DNA from 3 places in the Streptomyces noursei ATCC 11455 genome. Region 3 is predicted to be linked to each of the others. Evidence: riboswitches for the same ligand, from Rfam matches in the RefSeq annotation. Region 3 holds a riboswitch; each other region holds the start of a gene.
What was found. Region 3 has a riboswitch for cyclic di-AMP ahead of SNOUR_RS23875 (transglycosylase family protein). Riboswitches for the same ligand answer to the same signal wherever they lie in the genome.
Positions count from the first base shown of each region.

Region 1: linked by a shared signal. The riboswitch ahead of SNOUR_RS16565 (C40 family peptidase) and the one ahead of SNOUR_RS23875 (transglycosylase family protein) in region 3 are both predicted to bind cyclic di-AMP.
Region 2: linked by a shared signal. The riboswitch ahead of SNOUR_RS11760 (M23 family metallopeptidase) and the one ahead of SNOUR_RS23875 (transglycosylase family protein) in region 3 are both predicted to bind cyclic di-AMP.

Region 1 is NZ_CP011533.1:3,984,181-3,989,536, reverse strand. Features, by position in the region: partial or broken gene SNOUR_RS43005 (C40 family peptidase) at 1-311, opposite strand, end outside; gene SNOUR_RS16570 (hypothetical protein) at 663-1,016, shown strand; gene SNOUR_RS16565 (C40 family peptidase) at 1,163-2,293, opposite strand; cyclic di-AMP (ydaO/yuaA leader) riboswitch at 2,302-2,487, opposite strand; gene pcrA (DNA helicase PcrA) at 2,725-5,229, shown strand; gene SNOUR_RS16555 (M23 family metallopeptidase) at 5,303-5,356, opposite strand, start outside.
Region 2 is NZ_CP011533.1:2,822,952-2,828,307, reverse strand. Features, by position in the region: gene SNOUR_RS11770 (M16 family metallopeptidase) at 1-421, shown strand, start outside; gene SNOUR_RS11765 (M16 family metallopeptidase) at 460-1,842, shown strand; cyclic di-AMP (ydaO/yuaA leader) riboswitch at 2,144-2,299, shown strand; gene SNOUR_RS11760 (M23 family metallopeptidase) at 2,313-3,092, shown strand; gene SNOUR_RS11755 (GntR family transcriptional regulator) at 3,338-4,024, shown strand; gene SNOUR_RS11750 (HPr family phosphocarrier protein) at 4,535-4,816, opposite strand; gene SNOUR_RS11745 (bifunctional acetate--CoA ligase family protein/GNAT family N-acetyltransferase) at 5,018-5,356, shown strand, end outside.
Region 3 is NZ_CP011533.1:5,609,982-5,615,337, forward strand. Features, by position in the region: gene SNOUR_RS23865 (cytochrome P450 family protein) at 1-1,176, shown strand, start outside; gene SNOUR_RS23870 (transglycosylase family protein) at 1,444-2,547, shown strand; cyclic di-AMP (ydaO/yuaA leader) riboswitch at 2,807-2,976, shown strand; gene SNOUR_RS23875 (transglycosylase family protein) at 2,984-3,676, shown strand; gene eno (phosphopyruvate hydratase) at 3,915-5,231, shown strand.

The DNA of each region.
Region 1 (5,356 bases), 1.6 Mb from region 3:
GCGCCCCAGGCGTAGGGCTTGCCGAGGGCGCCGTGGGCGAAGGCCACCGCCCGGGCGGCGCGGTCGCCGGGTGCCGGGGCGGGCGGCGCGGGTGCGGCGACGGCCGGTTCCGGGGCGCGCGGCAACGCGTACGCCGGGAGGCGCGGGGCGGCGGCCTCCGGGGAGCGCTCCGCGGTGGCGACGGGGTGGCCGCCGAGTCGGCGGACGCTGCCCAGCCGGCGGGCCCAGCCGGAGACCGCGGTCGCCTGGTGGCTCCCGGTGCGCTCCAGGACCGTGGCGCCGTCCAGGTAGCGCTGCGGGTCCGCGGCGAGCAGCAGCCCGGTGCGGGCGGCGCGGGCCGTACGGGGCCCGGCCGGCGGGGGTGCGAGCGGCGGCCGCTCACCGGCCGTGTGGTGCGACGCCATGGCGGCCGTCACTTCCTTCCCTGCGGGCGGATACGACCGGCGGGGTACGGGCCCGGTCGCCTGCAGGAGGAAGCTAGGCCCGGTGTCGCCGTCGGGAACCCCCTTGCCCGGCATTGCCCGATTCCGACCGCCACCGTGCGGGGGATGACCGGCCCCAAGGTCGGGGGAGGGCCGAGGGGCGGTGGGCCCTGACCGAAGCGGGCATCACGGGCGCCCTGCCGGAAAGGGCGTGCTATGGGGCGGATACGATCCAGCACTATGGACGTAGTAATCAATGTCTTCGTCGCCCTGCACATCATCGGCATCGCCTCCCTCCTGGGCGGCTTCCTGACCCAGATGAAGGCGATGGGCGCGGGCACCGCCCGCTTCGTGCCGGCCATGCTGCACGGCGCGCTGACGATGCTGGTCACCGGCATCGTCCTGGTCGGCCTGAACCAGATGCAGGACCACTCGCTCAACAACATCAAGATCGGCGTCAAGATGGCCGTCCTGGTGGTGATCCTGGCGCTGGTCTACGTCAAGCGCGACGAGGAGAAGCTCCCCAAGCCGCTCTTCGGCGCGGTCGGCGGACTCACCATGCTCAACATCTTCATCGCGGTGCTCTGGACCTGAGCCGCCCGCCCCGCCCCGGGCCCCGCATCGCCGCAGCGACGACTCACCGCGCGGTCATCCCGCTCCGTACTTCCGGAGACGGCGGATGACCGCGCGGTGGCGTGTGGGGGGTGGTTCATGACGGGCGCGGGGCGCCCGTGCGCCGGCTACGCGGGCCGGACGCTGCCGTAGATCGGCATGCCGTAGATCGACTCCACCCGGACGCTGGCGCCCGGGTGCGGGGCGTGGATCATCTCGCCGCCGCCGATGTACATCCCGACGTGGCTGATGTCGTTGAAGAAGAACACCAGGTCACCGGGTTGGAGATCGCTGCTGGAGACCCGGGTGCCGACCTTGACCTGGTCCCAGGTCGTGCGCGGCAGATCGACCCCGGCGGCCCGCCAGGCGGCCTGCGTCAGCCCCGAGCAGTCGTAGGAGCTGGGCCCGGTCGCGCCCCAGACGTACGGCTTGCCTATCTGGGAGCGGGCGAAGGCGAGCGCCTTCCCGGCCTTGGTGGAGTACGAGCCGCTGTCGGAGGTGCCGCCCCCCGAACCGGTGCCGGTACCGCCGCTGGGCTGCTGCTGGCGCTGCTGGGCCTCCTTGCGGGCCTCCTCGGCGGCCTTGCGCTGGGCCTCCGCCTCCTTCTGGCGCTCCAGTTCGGCCAGCCGCGCCTTCTCCTGGGCGGTCAGCCGGGACAGCAGCTGCTGGGCCTCGGCCAGCTTGGACTGAACGTTTCGCTTGGTCTGCTTCAGGGTCTCCTGCGACTGCTGGAGGGCCTCCAGGCTGTGGGTGGCCTCCGCCCGCTGACGGGCGGCGGTCGCGGCCTGGTCCTCGTAGTCGGTGATCGCCTGCTTCTGCCGTCCGGTCAACTGCTCCATCAGGTGGTTGCGGTCGACGAACTGCTGCGGGTCCTTGGCGAGCATCAGCTGGGCGGTGGGGCTGATCCCGCCGGCCTGGTACTGCGCCGAGGCGAACGCGCCCAGCCGGCGGCGGGACTCGTTCATCTTGTCCGCGAGCCGGGCCGCCTCGTCGAGGAGGCGGTTCACGGTGCGCTGCTGGCCGTCCGCCTTCTCCTTGGCGCCGTTGTACTTCTGGGTGGCCACCTCGGCCTGCCGGTAGAGGTCGTCGACCTTCTGCTTGACCTCTCCGATGGAGGGCTGCGGCGCATTCGGGGCGGCGTTCGCGGTCTGCGAGAGCAGCGTGACCGAGGCCAGCGCCGCGGTGGTGAGCCCGGCCGCGGTGCGACGGCCGCCGGGCGTGGCGAGTATGGGGGTGCGCGGCTTGCGATGGGACGCCAAGGCCGGCGACTCCTTCCGTGGACCGCCTACCGGGTTAGCTGTCGGGTTCGGGCGGTGTGCTGACGGAAGGCTTGCCCTACGACCGCTGCGTCCGCCTGGCGACGGGCCGCACCGGGTCGATTCACCCCAGTGGTGCTTGTGGGTCCCCGGCTCCGGGTGCCTGACGGCAGGACCGGACTCGGCGGAGGCGGCCCGTGCGGACGCTGTCGTCCGCGGGGACAGCGGGCTGCCCGAGCGAGACCGTAGCCAACGCGTGTGGCTTCTGTGAAGGCTGATGTTCGATATGCCCGAAACCTTTTCGTGACCTGAAGGTGGGCGTCGCCACGTTTCCGGGCACGAGCGCACAAGTCGCCGCCCCCGCCGGCGCGGTACCGGGGCAATCCGCCACTCCGGGACCGGTTGTCAGTGCGGCGGCCTAGACTCGGTGGGCGATGAGCAGCCTCTTTGACGACAGCTTCCTGGCGGACCTCGGCCCCCCGGACGAGGAGCCCCCGCCCCCGCCCGAGGACGAGCCCGGCCCGGCCCCCGAGGACGTGCCCGCCGACCTCTTCGGTGGGAAGTTCGACGCGCCCATGACCAGGGAGTCCTACTACCGCGACGGTGCCGCCCGCCCGGCCATCGACCCGGCGGCGCTCCTGGAGGGGCTCAACGACCAGCAGAAGGCCGCCGTGGCGCACAGCGGCAGCCCGCTGCTGATCGTCGCCGGCGCCGGCTCCGGCAAGACCCGGGTGCTCACCCACCGGATCGCCCACCTGCTCGCCGAGCGCCACGTCCACCCCGGCCAGATCCTCGCGATCACCTTCACCAACAAGGCCGCGGGCGAGATGAAGGAGCGCGTCGAGGAGCTGGTCGGCCCGCGCGCCAACGCCATGTGGGTCTCCACGTTCCACAGCGCCTGCGTGCGGATCCTGCGCCGGGAGTCCAAGAGGCTGGGCTTCACGTCGTCCTTCTCGATCTACGACGCGGCCGACTCCAAGCGCCTGATGGCCCTGGTCTGCCGCGACCTCGACCTGGACCCCAAGCGCTTCCCGCCCAAGTCCTTCAGCGCGAAGATCTCCAACCTCAAGAACGAGCTCATCGACGAGGAGACCTTCGCCGGGACGGCGGCCGACGGTTTCGAGAAAACCCTGGCCCAGGCGTACGCGATGTACCAGGCGCGGCTGCGCGAGGCCAACGCCCTGGACTTCGACGACATCATCATGACGACGGTCCACCTGCTCCAGGCGTTCCCGGACGTCGCCGAGCACTACCGCCGCCGCTTCCGCCACGTCCTGGTCGACGAGTACCAGGACACCAACCACGCCCAGTACACCCTCGTCCGCGAGCTGGTCGGCCCCGGCACGGTCGACACCCCCGCCGCCGAGCTGTGCGTGGTCGGTGACGCCGACCAGTCGATCTACGCCTTCCGCGGTGCCACGATCCGCAACATCCTCCAGTTCGAGGAGGACTACCCGGACGCCACCACGATCCTGCTGGAGCAGAACTACCGCTCCTCGCAGACGATCCTCTCCGCCGCCAACGCCGTCATCGAGCGCAACGAGAACCGCCGCCCCAAGAACCTCTGGACGGACGCCGGCGCCGGCCCCAAGATCACCGGCTATGTCGCCGACACCGAGCACGACGAGGCCCAGTTCGTCGCCGACGAGATCGACCGGCTCACCGACGCCGGCGACGCCAAGGCCGGCGACGTCGCGGTCTTCTACCGCACCAACGCCCAGTCCCGGGTCTTCGAGGAGATCTTCATCCGGGTCGGGCTGCCCTACAAGGTCGTCGGCGGCGTGCGCTTCTACGAGCGCAAGGAGGTCCGCGACATCCTCGCCTACCTCAGGGTGCTCGCCAACCCCGAGGACGCCGTCCCGCTCCGCCGGATCCTCAACGTCCCCAAGCGCGGCATCGGCGACCGCGCCGAGGCCATGATCGAGGCCCTGGCGCTGCGCGAGAAGATCACCTTCCCGCAGGCGCTGCGCCGGGTCGACGAGGCGTATGGGATGGCCGCCCGCTCCGCCAACGCCGTCAAGCGGTTCAACGCCCTGATGGAGGAGCTGCGCACGATCGTGGAGTCCGGGGCCGGCCCCGCCACGGTCCTGGAAGCGGTCATGGAGCGCACCGGCTATCTGGCCGAACTCCAGGCGTCCACCGACCCCCAGGACGAGACCCGGATCGAGAACCTCCAGGAACTCGCCTCCGTGGCCCTGGAGTTCGAGCAGGAGCGCGGCGAGGGCGCGCCGCCGGAGGGCGCCGCCGCGGGCCCCGGCACGCTCGCCGAGTTCCTGGAGCAGGTCGCCCTGGTCGCCGACTCCGACCAGATCCCGGACGAGGACGAGGAGGGCTCCGGCGTCATCACGCTGATGACCCTGCACACCGCCAAGGGCCTGGAGTTCCCGGTGGTCTTCCTGACCGGCATGGAGGACGGCGTCTTCCCGCACATGCGGGCGCTCGGCCAGACCAAGGAGCTGGAGGAGGAGCGCCGGCTCGCCTACGTCGGCATCACCCGCGCCCGCGAGCGGCTCTACGTCACCCGCTCCACGATGCGCAGCGCCTGGGGCCAGCCCTCGTACAACCCGGCCTCCCGCTTCCTGGAGGAGATCCCCGACGCGTACGTGGAGTGGCGGCGCACGGGCCCCGCGACGCCGTCGGCGTCCATGGGCGGCCTGTCGTCGCGCGGTTCCTCGGGCGGCGGAGGGCTCGGCGGCGGCATCGGGGCGTCGCTGTCGTCGGCGCGTGCCAAGGGGCCGAGCGGGTTCGCGACCCGGCGCGCGGCGGACCGCCCGGTGGTCGCGCTGGCCATCGGCGACCGCGTCACCCACGACAGCTTCGGGCTCGGCACGGTCGTCGCCGTCAAGGGCAGCGGGGACAACGCCGAGGCGACCATCGACTTCGGCGGCGAGAAGCCCAAGCGGCTGCTGCTGCGGTACGCACCGGTGGAGAAGCTCTAACCGCGCGGGCAGCGGGAACGCGCAGGGGCCTGCCGCGGTGTGCGGCAGGCCCCTGCGCGCTCGTACCGGGGATTCAGTACGGGTTGAGGTCGTGGGAGCGGAGCCACGGTATCGGGTCGATCGCCGA
Region 2 (5,356 bases), 2.8 Mb from region 3:
CGGCTTCGGCCTGCTGCGGCTGGCCGGCGCGCCCTCGCTGGGCTGGCTGGACGTCAAGGCGTCCGGTGGCGTGGAGGTGCCCGCCATCGAGGCCGCGGTCGACGAGGAGCTGGCCCGCTTCGCCGAAGAGGGGCCGACCCCGGAGGAGATGGAGCGGGCGCAGGCCCAACTGGAGCGCGAATGGCTGGACCGGCTCGCCACGGTCAGCGGGCGCGCCGACGAACTGTGCCGCTTCGCCGTCCTGTTCGGCGACCCGCAGCTCGCGCTCACCGCCGTCCAGCGCGTCCTGGAGATCAGCCCGCTGGAGGTGCAGACGATCGCCAAGGCCCGCCTGCGCCCCGACAACCGCGCCGTGCTCGTCTACGAGCCCACCGCGCAGACCGACGCCGCCGGCACCGAGGAAGAGGAGGCGGCCAAGTGACCGACGCCACCACCCCCGCAGACGCCCCCGTGAGCACCATGGAGTTCCACCCGCAGCCCCGGGGCGGCGCCCCCAAGCCGTGGGCCTTCCCGGCCCCCGACCGCAGCCGGCTGGCCAACGGGCTGACCCTCCTGACCAGCCACCGCCCCGGCCAGCAGGTCGTCGCCGTGGAGGTCAACCTCGTCGCCCCTCTGGAGACCGAGCCCGAGGGCCTCGACGGCGTCGCCACGATCATGGCCCGCGCCCTGTCCGAGGGCACCGACAAGCACACCGCGGAGGAGTTCGCCGCCGAGCTGGAGCGCTGCGGCGCCACCCTGGACGCGCACGCCGACCACCCCGGTGTGCGGGTCTCCCTGGAGGTCCCCGCCTCCCGGCTGCCGCGCGCCCTCGGGCTGCTCGCCGACGCACTGCGCGCCCCCGCCTTCCCCGACAGCGAGATCGAGCGGCTCGTCCGCAACCGCCTCGATGAGATCCCGCACGAGCTGGCCAACCCGGCCCGGCGTGCCGCGATGGCGCTGTCGAAGGAACTGTTCCCGGCCACCTCCCGGATGTCCCGGCCCCGCCAGGGCACCGAGGAGACCGTCGCGAGGATCGACGCGGCCGCCGTCCGCGCCTTCTACGACGCGCATGTCCGGCCCGCCACCGGCACCGCCGTCATCGTCGGCGACTTCACCGGCGTCGACCTGGACGCGGCGCTGGCCGACACCCTGGGCGCCTGGACGGGTTCCACCGCCGAGTCCCCGAAGCCCTCCGCGGTCGTGGCCGACGACGCGGGCCGCGTGGTGATCGTCGACCGCCCGGGCGCCGTCCAGACGCAGCTGCTCATCGGGCGGGTCGGCGCCGACCGGCACGACCAGGTGTGGCCCGCCCAGGTGCTCGGCACGTACTGCCTGGGCGGCACTCTCACGTCCCGGCTGGACCGGGTGCTGCGCGAGGAGAAGGGCTACACCTACGGGGTGCGCTCCTTCGGGCAGGTGCTGCGCTCCTCCGCCCCGTCCTCGCCGGAGGGGGCCACCGGCGCCGCCCTGCTCGCCATCAGCGGGTCGGTGGACACCGCGTCCACCGGGCCGGCCCTCCAGGACCTGTGGACGGTGCTGCGCACCCTCGCGGCGGAGGGGCTGACGGACACCGAGCGGGACGTCGCGGTGCAGAACCTCGTCGGTGTCGCGCCGCTGAAGTACGAGACCGCCGCGGCCGTCGCGGGGACGCTGGCCGACCAGGTGGAGCAGCAGCTCCCGGACGACTACCAGGCGCAGTTGTACGCCCGGCTCGCCAAGACCGGCACGGTCGAGGCGACCGCGGCGGTCGTGAGCGCCTTCCCGGTGGACCGGCTGGTGACGATCCTGGTCGGTGACGCGGCGCAGATCGCCGAGCCCGTCAAGGCGCTGGGCATCGGCGAGGTGACGGTCGTCAGCGGCTGATCCCGTCGGGTGACGGGCGGTCAGCAGACGGCTCGTCACTTATCGACAAAGCGGCTCCCGTGGTGGTCACTTGCCACGGGAGCCGCTGTGTGTGTGCGCGTCGGGTGCGTGACTTCCGAGGCGCGCACGGCTCCGTGGGATCACGCTCCGCGGGCGGTCGGAGATGCCCGGCCGGTTGTGTCGGTTGCCCGTTTCGCGTGTGGCGTGGCGCACAAAAGTCCGGTTCTGTTTGCCGATTGAAAGTTGTCCCGATTAGCGTCGGTCCGGCTGTTCGTCACAAGTCCGCCGCAACAGTGGCACCGGACAGTCATCGCCGAGTCCCCGTACGGCGCGAGCCAGGGGAGCCGGGGACCCACACGTCCCTTGGGGTGAATCGGGCGCCTCTCCGGAGGAACCCGTAGGAGACCTTCCTGCTCCGAACCCGTCAGCTAACCCGGTAGGCGAGAAGGAAGGAAAGGACCAGCCAGTACATGGCGTTCACCCGTGCCACCGGGAAGCACCGCCGCGCGACCCGCACCGCCCGTACCACCCGCAACCTCGCCGGCATAGCCACCCTCGCCGCCTCCGGTGTCGTCGCCTCCGTGGCGTCGCCCGCGCTGGCCGCCACGGGCGAGGCGGCCCACCACGACACCGGCCTCCAGCAGGCCGTCGTGATGGGTGACGAGCTCGCCGTCCGGATCGAGGCCCAGGCCGACGCGCAGCAGGCGGCCGCCGAGGCCACCGTGGCCCGGGCGAAGGCCGAGGCGGAGGCCCTGCGGCTGGCCGAGGTGGCGAAGAAGAAGGCCGACGAGGAGCGCGCGGCCAAGGTGCGCGCCGCCCGCGAGGCCGAGCGCAAGCGCCTCAACACCTTCGTCGCCCCCGTCACCGGCTCCTACGTCTCCACCGCGTACAAGGCGTCCAGCGGCCTGTGGTCCTCCGGCAGCCACACCGGTATCGACTTCCACGCCGCCTCCGGCACGTCCGTCCACGCCGTGGGCTCGGGCACCGTCGTCGAGGCCGGCTGGGGCGGCGCGTACGGCAACAACATCGTGATCAAGATGAACGACGGCACGTACACCCAATACGGTCACCTGTCGTCGATCGGGGTGACGGTCGGCCAGACGGTGACCCCCGGGCAGCAGATCGCCCTCTCGGGCAACACCGGCAACACCACCGGCCCGCACCTCCACTTCGAGGCGCGGACGGGCCCCGACTACGGCTCGGACATCGACCCCGTCGCCTACCTGCGCGCGCACGGCGTCACCGTCTGACCTCATCCGGATCTCTCCGCCGCAACACCGTCCCCCGGAGCCCCGGCCCGCCACCCTGGTGGGCCGGGGCTCCGTCGTCCCCCGGGGCCACCGGCGCACCGCCCGCCCGGAGGCCCTGTGCACCGGCCGAAAAGCGCCGGTGAATTCACGACATGCTGAGGGAAAACTCTCCGCGTTCGAATAGAGTCGGAGAAAGTCGCCGACGGGGCGGCACTTTTTCGCAGATTACGGCGGAGGCACGGACGATGCGAGGCCATATTTCCGCGCATGCGGTGTGCACAGCGATTCGCGACGACATCGTCTCCGGCGTACTCGCGCCGGGGAGTCGGCTGATCGAGGACATTCTCGCCGCGCGCTACGGCGTTTCCCGGGTCCCCGTGCGGGAAGCGCTGCGCACCCTCCAGTCCGAGGGATTCGTCACCACCCGCCACCACGCGGGCGCCTGCGTCGCCGAACTCGACGAACAGGAGGCCGCCGACCTCCTCGACATCCGTGCCCTCCTGGAGCCGCTGGGTGCCGCCCGCGCGGCCGCCCGCCGCAGCTCCGCCCACCTGAAGGTGTTGCGCGGCCTGGTACGGCTCGGCCGGGAGCGGGCCCGCCACGGCCACCCCGCCGACCTGCGCCAACTGGACAGCTGGTTCCACGAGACGCTCGCCCAGGCGACCGGCAGCCCCAGCCTCACGGCACTGCTCACCCAGCTGCGGCGCAAGATCGAGTGGATGTACGTGGTGGAACCGCCGACCCGGGTCACCGACTCGTGGGACGAACACGGTGCCGTGCTTGACGCGATCGCCCGGGGGGACGCGGAACGGGCCCGTGCCCTCATGGTGGCCCACATCGAGCGGTCGCTTCCCGTGTACCGGCTGCGGCGCGCCGCTCCCGTGGTGAGGGAGCCGAAACCAGCCGTCAACACGGCACGCGCCCGCGCTTAACAATCGCCCCGTATACAAAGAGATGGCGTAGCGGAATTGCCGCGATGGGGAAGGAAGGCGAACGGGGCGGGAGGGGTGGGGCGGGATAGAGCGGAGAGTTCGTGCTTCGCAACCCCGCAACCCCTGATTCGGTATTCCGTTTTCGGGAATCCAGTCTCGATCGAGAATTCTGCAGGCTGAAGGAAAAGAGCTCCGACCGGGGACGGGTATTCCTGGACGCCCTGAGCGATGCATGGCGGGGCGGGGGATTCGCGAAGCACTGTCCCGCGCCCTAACGGCTCGCCGCCCGCCCTCTCCGGCCGCCCGCTTCCGGCCCGGCAGCGTGACGCCGGCCGCCGAATCCGCCTCCCGTCGCGGTCCCGGGTGACGTGAGACTCGACGGCCCAAGAAGGACTGCCGCCGCGCCGCCGCCCAAGCAGACGACCCCGCCGCAGTACCCGGTTGTCCCGGTCACCGCGGCGGGGCCGCATGAGCAGAAGGGTGAGTCGGGACGTGGGGCCCCGGTGCTCCTCAGACGGTCTCGGGGAGCTCCTCGAGGCCCTCCGCGACCAGCTTCGCCAGACGGTCGAGCGCAGCCTCGGCACCATCGGCCTCGGAGGCCAGTACGATCTCCTCGCCACCCTGGGCGCCCAGGCCCAGAACCGCGAGCATGGAGGCGGCGTTGACGGGGTTGCCGTCCGCCTTGGAGATCGTTATCGCGACACCGGAGGCGGTGGCCGCTCGGACGAAGATCGACGCGGGGCGGGCGTGCAGGCCCTCGGCCCAACCGACATTGACGCGGCGCTCAGCCATGGTGTTGCCCTTCAAAGTCGTGACTGTTGTCTAGACCATTCTCGCACGGTGCCAGGTGTGGTCCCGCGGCACTTCCGTCCCGGCCTCCCGTCCGGGTTGTTCGGCTCTCTTCCGGGCCGTCGGTCCCGCTGCGGCAGGGACCGGGAAATCGAGCGTACGCACGTCGAGCCCGTTGTCGGCGGCCCGCCGTACGCTGTCCGCATGCAGATGCCGCCGGATCATGCGTACCCGACCCACTGGGAAGCCGACGTGGTGCTGCGCGACGGCGGCACCGCACGCATCCGGCCCATCACGCCCGACGACGCAGAGCGGTTGGTCTCCTTCTACGAGCAGGTCTCGGACGAATCGAAGTACTACCGCTTCTTCGCCCCGTATCCCCGTCTGTCCGACCGCGACGTCCACCGGTTCACCCACCACGACTACATCGACCGGGTCGGCCTGGCCGCCACGGTGGGCGGCGAGTTCATCGCCACCGTCCGCTACGACCGGATCGACGAGCGCGGGCTGCCCGCCAAGAACCCCGACGACGACCAGGCCGAG
Region 3 (5,356 bases):
GCGCCGGTGCACCGGACCCGGCTGCCCAGCGGTGTCGAGGCGTGGCTGGTCACCCGTTATCCGGACGCCCGGCAGGCGCTGGCCGACGCCCGGCTGTCGAAGAACCCGGTGCACCACTCCGAGGCCGCCCGCCAAAAGGGCAAGACGGGCATTCCGGGCGAACGCAGCGCCAACCTGATGACGCACCTGCTGAACATCGACCCGCCGGACCACACCCGGCTGCGCCGCCTGGTCTCCCAGGCGTTCACCCCGCGCCGGGTCGCCGCGTTCGCGCCGCGCATACAGGAGCTGACCGACCAGCTGATCGACGCCATGATCGAAAAACAGCACGGCGCGCGGCGGGGGAGCGCGGACCTCATCCACGAGTTCGCGTTCCCGCTGCCGATCTACGCGATCTGCGATCTGCTCGGCGTCCCGCCCGAGGACCAGGACGACTTCCGCGACTGGGCGGGCATGATGATCCGGCACGGCGGCGGGCCGCGGGGCGGGGTCGCCCGCTCCGTCAAGAAGATGCGGGCCTATCTGGCCGAGCTGATCCACCGCAAGCGCGGCGCGCTCGGCGACGACCTGATCTCCGGCCTGATCCGGGCCTCCGACCACGGCGAGCACCTCACCGAGAACGAGGCCGCCGCTATGTGCTTTGTATTGCTGTTCGCCGGATTCGAGACCACGGTCAATCTGATCGGCAACGGCATCTATGCACTGCTCCGCCACCCCGCCCAGCGCGAACTGCTCCAGAAGTCGATCGCGGCCGACGACACCGAGCTGCTCGCCACCGCCGTCGAGGAGTTGCTCCGCTACGACGGGCCGGTGGAGCTGGCCACCTGGCGGTACGCGACCCGGGACCTGACGCTGGGCGGAGCGCGGATCGCCGAGGGGGAACCGGTCCTGGTGGTGCTGGCCGCCGCCGACCGCGATCCGGCGCGCTTCGACGAGCCTGACGTACTCGACCTCACGCGGCGTGACAACCCGCACCTGGGATACGGACACGGCATCCACTACTGCCTCGGCGCACCCCTTGCGCGCCTCGAAGGGCAGACCGCGCTCGCCACTCTGTTGACCCGGCTCCCGGACCTCCGACTTGCGGCGGAACCTGATGATTTGCGCTGGCGCGGCGGGCTCATCATGCGCGGACTGCGCACGCTGCCGGTGGAGTTCACGCCCGAGCCGTCCTGACCGGGGCGCTGACCAGGAACGGCCGCGTAATTGACGCTCCGTCAGCTACGTAATCATTGCGTGATCTCCGCTACACCGACTTGTGACTGCCCGTGACCCCGGCTACCTTTCCTCCGACGATCGAGGTCGGCCACGGGCTGCCGCACGGCACCCCTTCCGCCGCCGATCCGACAACTCAACCGCCGCGCGAAAGGCAACCGCATGCGTTCCGGGAACGGCCGGCATCGTCGCCCCCGACAAGCACCGGCCATCTTTGTCACGGCAGGAGTGACCGGCGCGGGCCTGGCCCTGCCGCTGTTCACCGCGGGTGGCGCCCACGCCGCCGACACGGCGACCTGGGACCGCGTCGCGCAGTGCGAGAGCGGCGGGGTGTGGAGCGCCGCCACCGGCAACGGCTTCTACGGCGGTCTCCAGCTCACCCAGGAGATGTGGAACGACTACGGCGGCACCGCCTACGCCTCCCGCCCCGACCTCGCCAGCCGCGCCCAGCAGATAGCCGTGGCCGAGGCGATACTCGACGACCGCGGCCCGGACGCCTTCCCCAGCTGCGCGGTGAACGCCGGACTGACCAAGGACGGCCGCAAGCCCCGCGTCGACCCGGGCCCCACCAGCCGCCCCTCGCCGCGGCCGACGCACGGCCACAACGGCGGCGGCGCCTCCGACGACGCGGGTGACGGCTCCGACACGGCGGGCGGCGACCAGGCCCAACCGGGCCCGGCCACCCGGACGCCGGAACCGTCCGGCGGTGACTCCGGCACGGACCGCGGCCCGGACGCCGGCAGCGGCTCCGACGCCGGCGCGGACGGCCCGCACGCGCCCTCGGCGACCCCGGAGCCCTCGGGCTCCTCGTCCGCCTCGCCCGCCCCGTCCGACTCCGGGGCACCCACCGGCTCCCCGTCGGGCTCCCCGTCCGATTCCCCGTCGGGAAGCCCGTCCACCTCGCCGGCGGACCCGGCGGATCCGTCCGTGCCGTCCGACCCGTCGGGCTCGACGGACCCGGCCGACCCGGCGTCGCCCGCCCCGTCCGACTCCACCGCGCCCGGTGGCCCGGACCGGTCCGGCGCCCCCGCCACGCCGCCCGCCGCCGGCAAGCACCGCGGGACGCCCGGCGACGGTACGGAGGCCGGCGACGGCCGGGACGGCGGCCGCGGCCGGCACGCCTCCCGCGGCGGCGAGGCGCCCCGCACGCCCCCGGCGGAGGCCGGCAGCTACCGCGTGCGCCCGGGTGACAACCTGTCAGAGATCGCCGTCAGCCATGACCTGCCGGGCGGCTGGCCCGCGCTCTACCACCGCAACCAGGACGTCATCGGCTCCGACGCGGACCTGATCCACCCCGGTCAGATGCTCGACCTCGGGCGGACACAGGGGTAGTTACCGGCAGTTCGCCGTCTTTCGCGGCGTTTCGTAAAAGTGAGATATGGCTCTCGTTGCGGGGGATGGGTCCGGACCTGTCCCCCGTTGCCATACCGGGGCCTACCTGCGGAAATGACTCGCGCGGTGATCAAAAACGGTCAACTTGGTTCAGAAGATGGGGTTTGAACACCAACAGGGTTACTGCTTACGGTCAGGACCGCTCGCCAAAGCGGGCCCTTCGATCGCACGCCGAGTCCTGCCGGCGGTCGGAGTCGACGACGCGCAAGCGCCGAAGGCAGGAGCGGGGGACCCAAGGTAAGTGCCGACCCCGCCCGTGAGAGCGGGTCAGTCGGCTTGGGGTGAAGCCGTGTGTGCAGCACACACGGCCGGGCAGCTCACACGGCCCGAACCCGACAGCTCACCTCGTAGGCGTCGGTGAGGAAACGAACGCACGATGCTGATCAACAAGGGCAAGCACCGCCGCAGCTCCAAGGCCGTCCGCGTCGCCACGCTGGCCGGTGTCGCCGGCGCCGCCGTCGCCGTTCCGCTGATGGGCGCCACCTCTGCTTCCGCCGCCTCGGTCGCCACCTGGGAGAAGGTCGCCCAGTGCGAGTCCAGCGGCAACTGGTCGATCAACACCGGTAACGGCTACTACGGTGGCCTGCAGTTCTCGAACTCCAGCTGGGCCGCCGCCGGTGGCACCAAGTACGCGGCCCGCGCCGACCTGGCCACCAAGGAACAGCAGATCGCCGTCGCCGAGAAGCTGCTCGCCATGCAGGGCCCGGGCGCCTGGGGCTGCGCCGCCGCCGGTGGTCTGACCTCCGGTGGCCCGGCCGCCGACGTCAACCCCTCCGGCTCCACCGTCAAGAAGAGCCAGGGCACCGAGGCCCGCAAGCAGACCGAGGGCTCCACCAAGAAGTCCGCCCCGGTCCGCGAGAAGGCCGAGAAGAAGGCGGAGAAGGCCCAGCCGGCCGCCCCGCAGCACTCGCACCGCTCCGGTGACACCTACACCGTCAAGTCGGGCGACACCCTCGCCAAGATCGCCAAGGCGCACGGCACCAACTGGAAGGCGCTCTACGCCGCCAACAAGTCCGTCGTCGGCGGCAACCCCAACCTGATCTTCCCGGGCCAGAAGCTCAGCGTCTGAGCCGTACCGGCCACCTGAGAGACCCGCGAGAGCTGCCCCGCCGCGGCGCGTACCCCCGAGCGCGCCGTGGCGGGGCTTCTCCGTTGCCGGGCCCGGTCGCCCCCCGGCACGACGTTCCCCGCATAGCGAACAGTGCCCCGAAACCTCCTGTGAACTGGGGCTTTGTTCTGCTTGTTGGGTTTTTTCGTCCCACGGAGCGGGCCACGGGCGAGCGGATCCCCCCGGGGCCGTTAGGCTCATGCCGAGAACTCCAGACACCCCTGAAGGAGACAACGTGCCGTCCATCGACGTCGTCGTAGCCCGCGAAATTCTCGACTCGCGAGGTAATCCCACGGTCGAGGTCGAGGTCGGCCTCGACGACGGCAGCACCGGCCGTGCCGCCGTCCCGTCCGGCGCCTCCACCGGCGCCTTCGAGGCCATCGAGCTGCGGGACGGCGACCCCAACCGCTACCTCGGCAAGGGCGTGGAGAAGGCCGTCCTGGCCGTCATCGAGCAGATCGGCCCGGAGCTCGTCGGCTACGACGCGACCGAGCAGCGGCTGATCGACCAGGCGATGTTCGACCTGGACGCCACCGACAACAAGGGCTCGCTCGGCGCCAACGCCATCCTCGGCGTCTCCCTCGCCGTCGCGCACGCCGCCTCCGAGGCCAGCGACCTGCCGCTGTTCCGCTACCTCGGTGGCCCGAACGCGCACGTGCTGCCCGTCCCGATGATGAACATCCTGAACGGCGGCTCGCACGCCGACTCCAACGTGGACATCCAGGAGTTCATGATCGCCCCGATCGGCGCGGAGTCCTTCTCCGAGGCGCTGCGCTGGGGCGCCGAGGTCTACCACACCCTCAAGAAGGTGCTGAAGGCCAAGGGCCTGGCCACCGGCCTGGGCGACGAGGGCGGCTTCGCCCCCAACCTCGGCTCCAACCGCGAGGCCCTGGACCTGATCCTGGAGGCCATCAAGGAAGCCGGCTACGCCCCCGGCCAGGACATCGCGCTCGCGCTGGACGTCGCCGCCTCCGAGTTCTACAAGGACGGCAAGTACCAGTTCGAGGGCAAGGAGCGCTCCGCCGCCGAGATGACGGAGTACTACGAGGAGCTGGTGGCGGCCTACCCGCTGGTCTCCATCGAGGACCCGCTGTTCGAGGACGACTGGGCCGGCTGGAAGGTCATCACCGACAAGCTCGGCGCCAAGGTCCAGCTGGTCGGCGACGACCTCTTCGTCACCAACCCCGAGCGCCTGGCCCGCGGCATCGAGGAGGGCTCCGCCAACGCGCTGCTGGTGAAGGTCAACCAGATCGGCTCGCTGACCGAGACCCTGGACGCCGTCGAGCTGGCCCAGCGCAACGGCTTCAAGTGCATGATGTCGCACCGCTCCGGCGAGACCGAGGACGTCACCATCGCCGACCTCGCCGTCGCCACCAACTGCGGCCAGATCAAGACCGGCGCCCCGGCCCGCTCCGAGCGTGTCGCCAAGTACAACCAGCTGCTGCGCATCGAGGAGATCCTCGACGACGCGGCGGTGTACGCCGGCCGCAGCGCGTTCCCGCGCTTCAAGGGCTGAGGCCCACCCACACCACCGTCCGGCTGAGCTCCCGAGGACTCGACAACGGAGCAAAGCCGGGGTGAAGCGCAGCGTCCCCGGCACCGGTCCCGTACCGTTGCCGGGGACGTACGTCATGACGACCG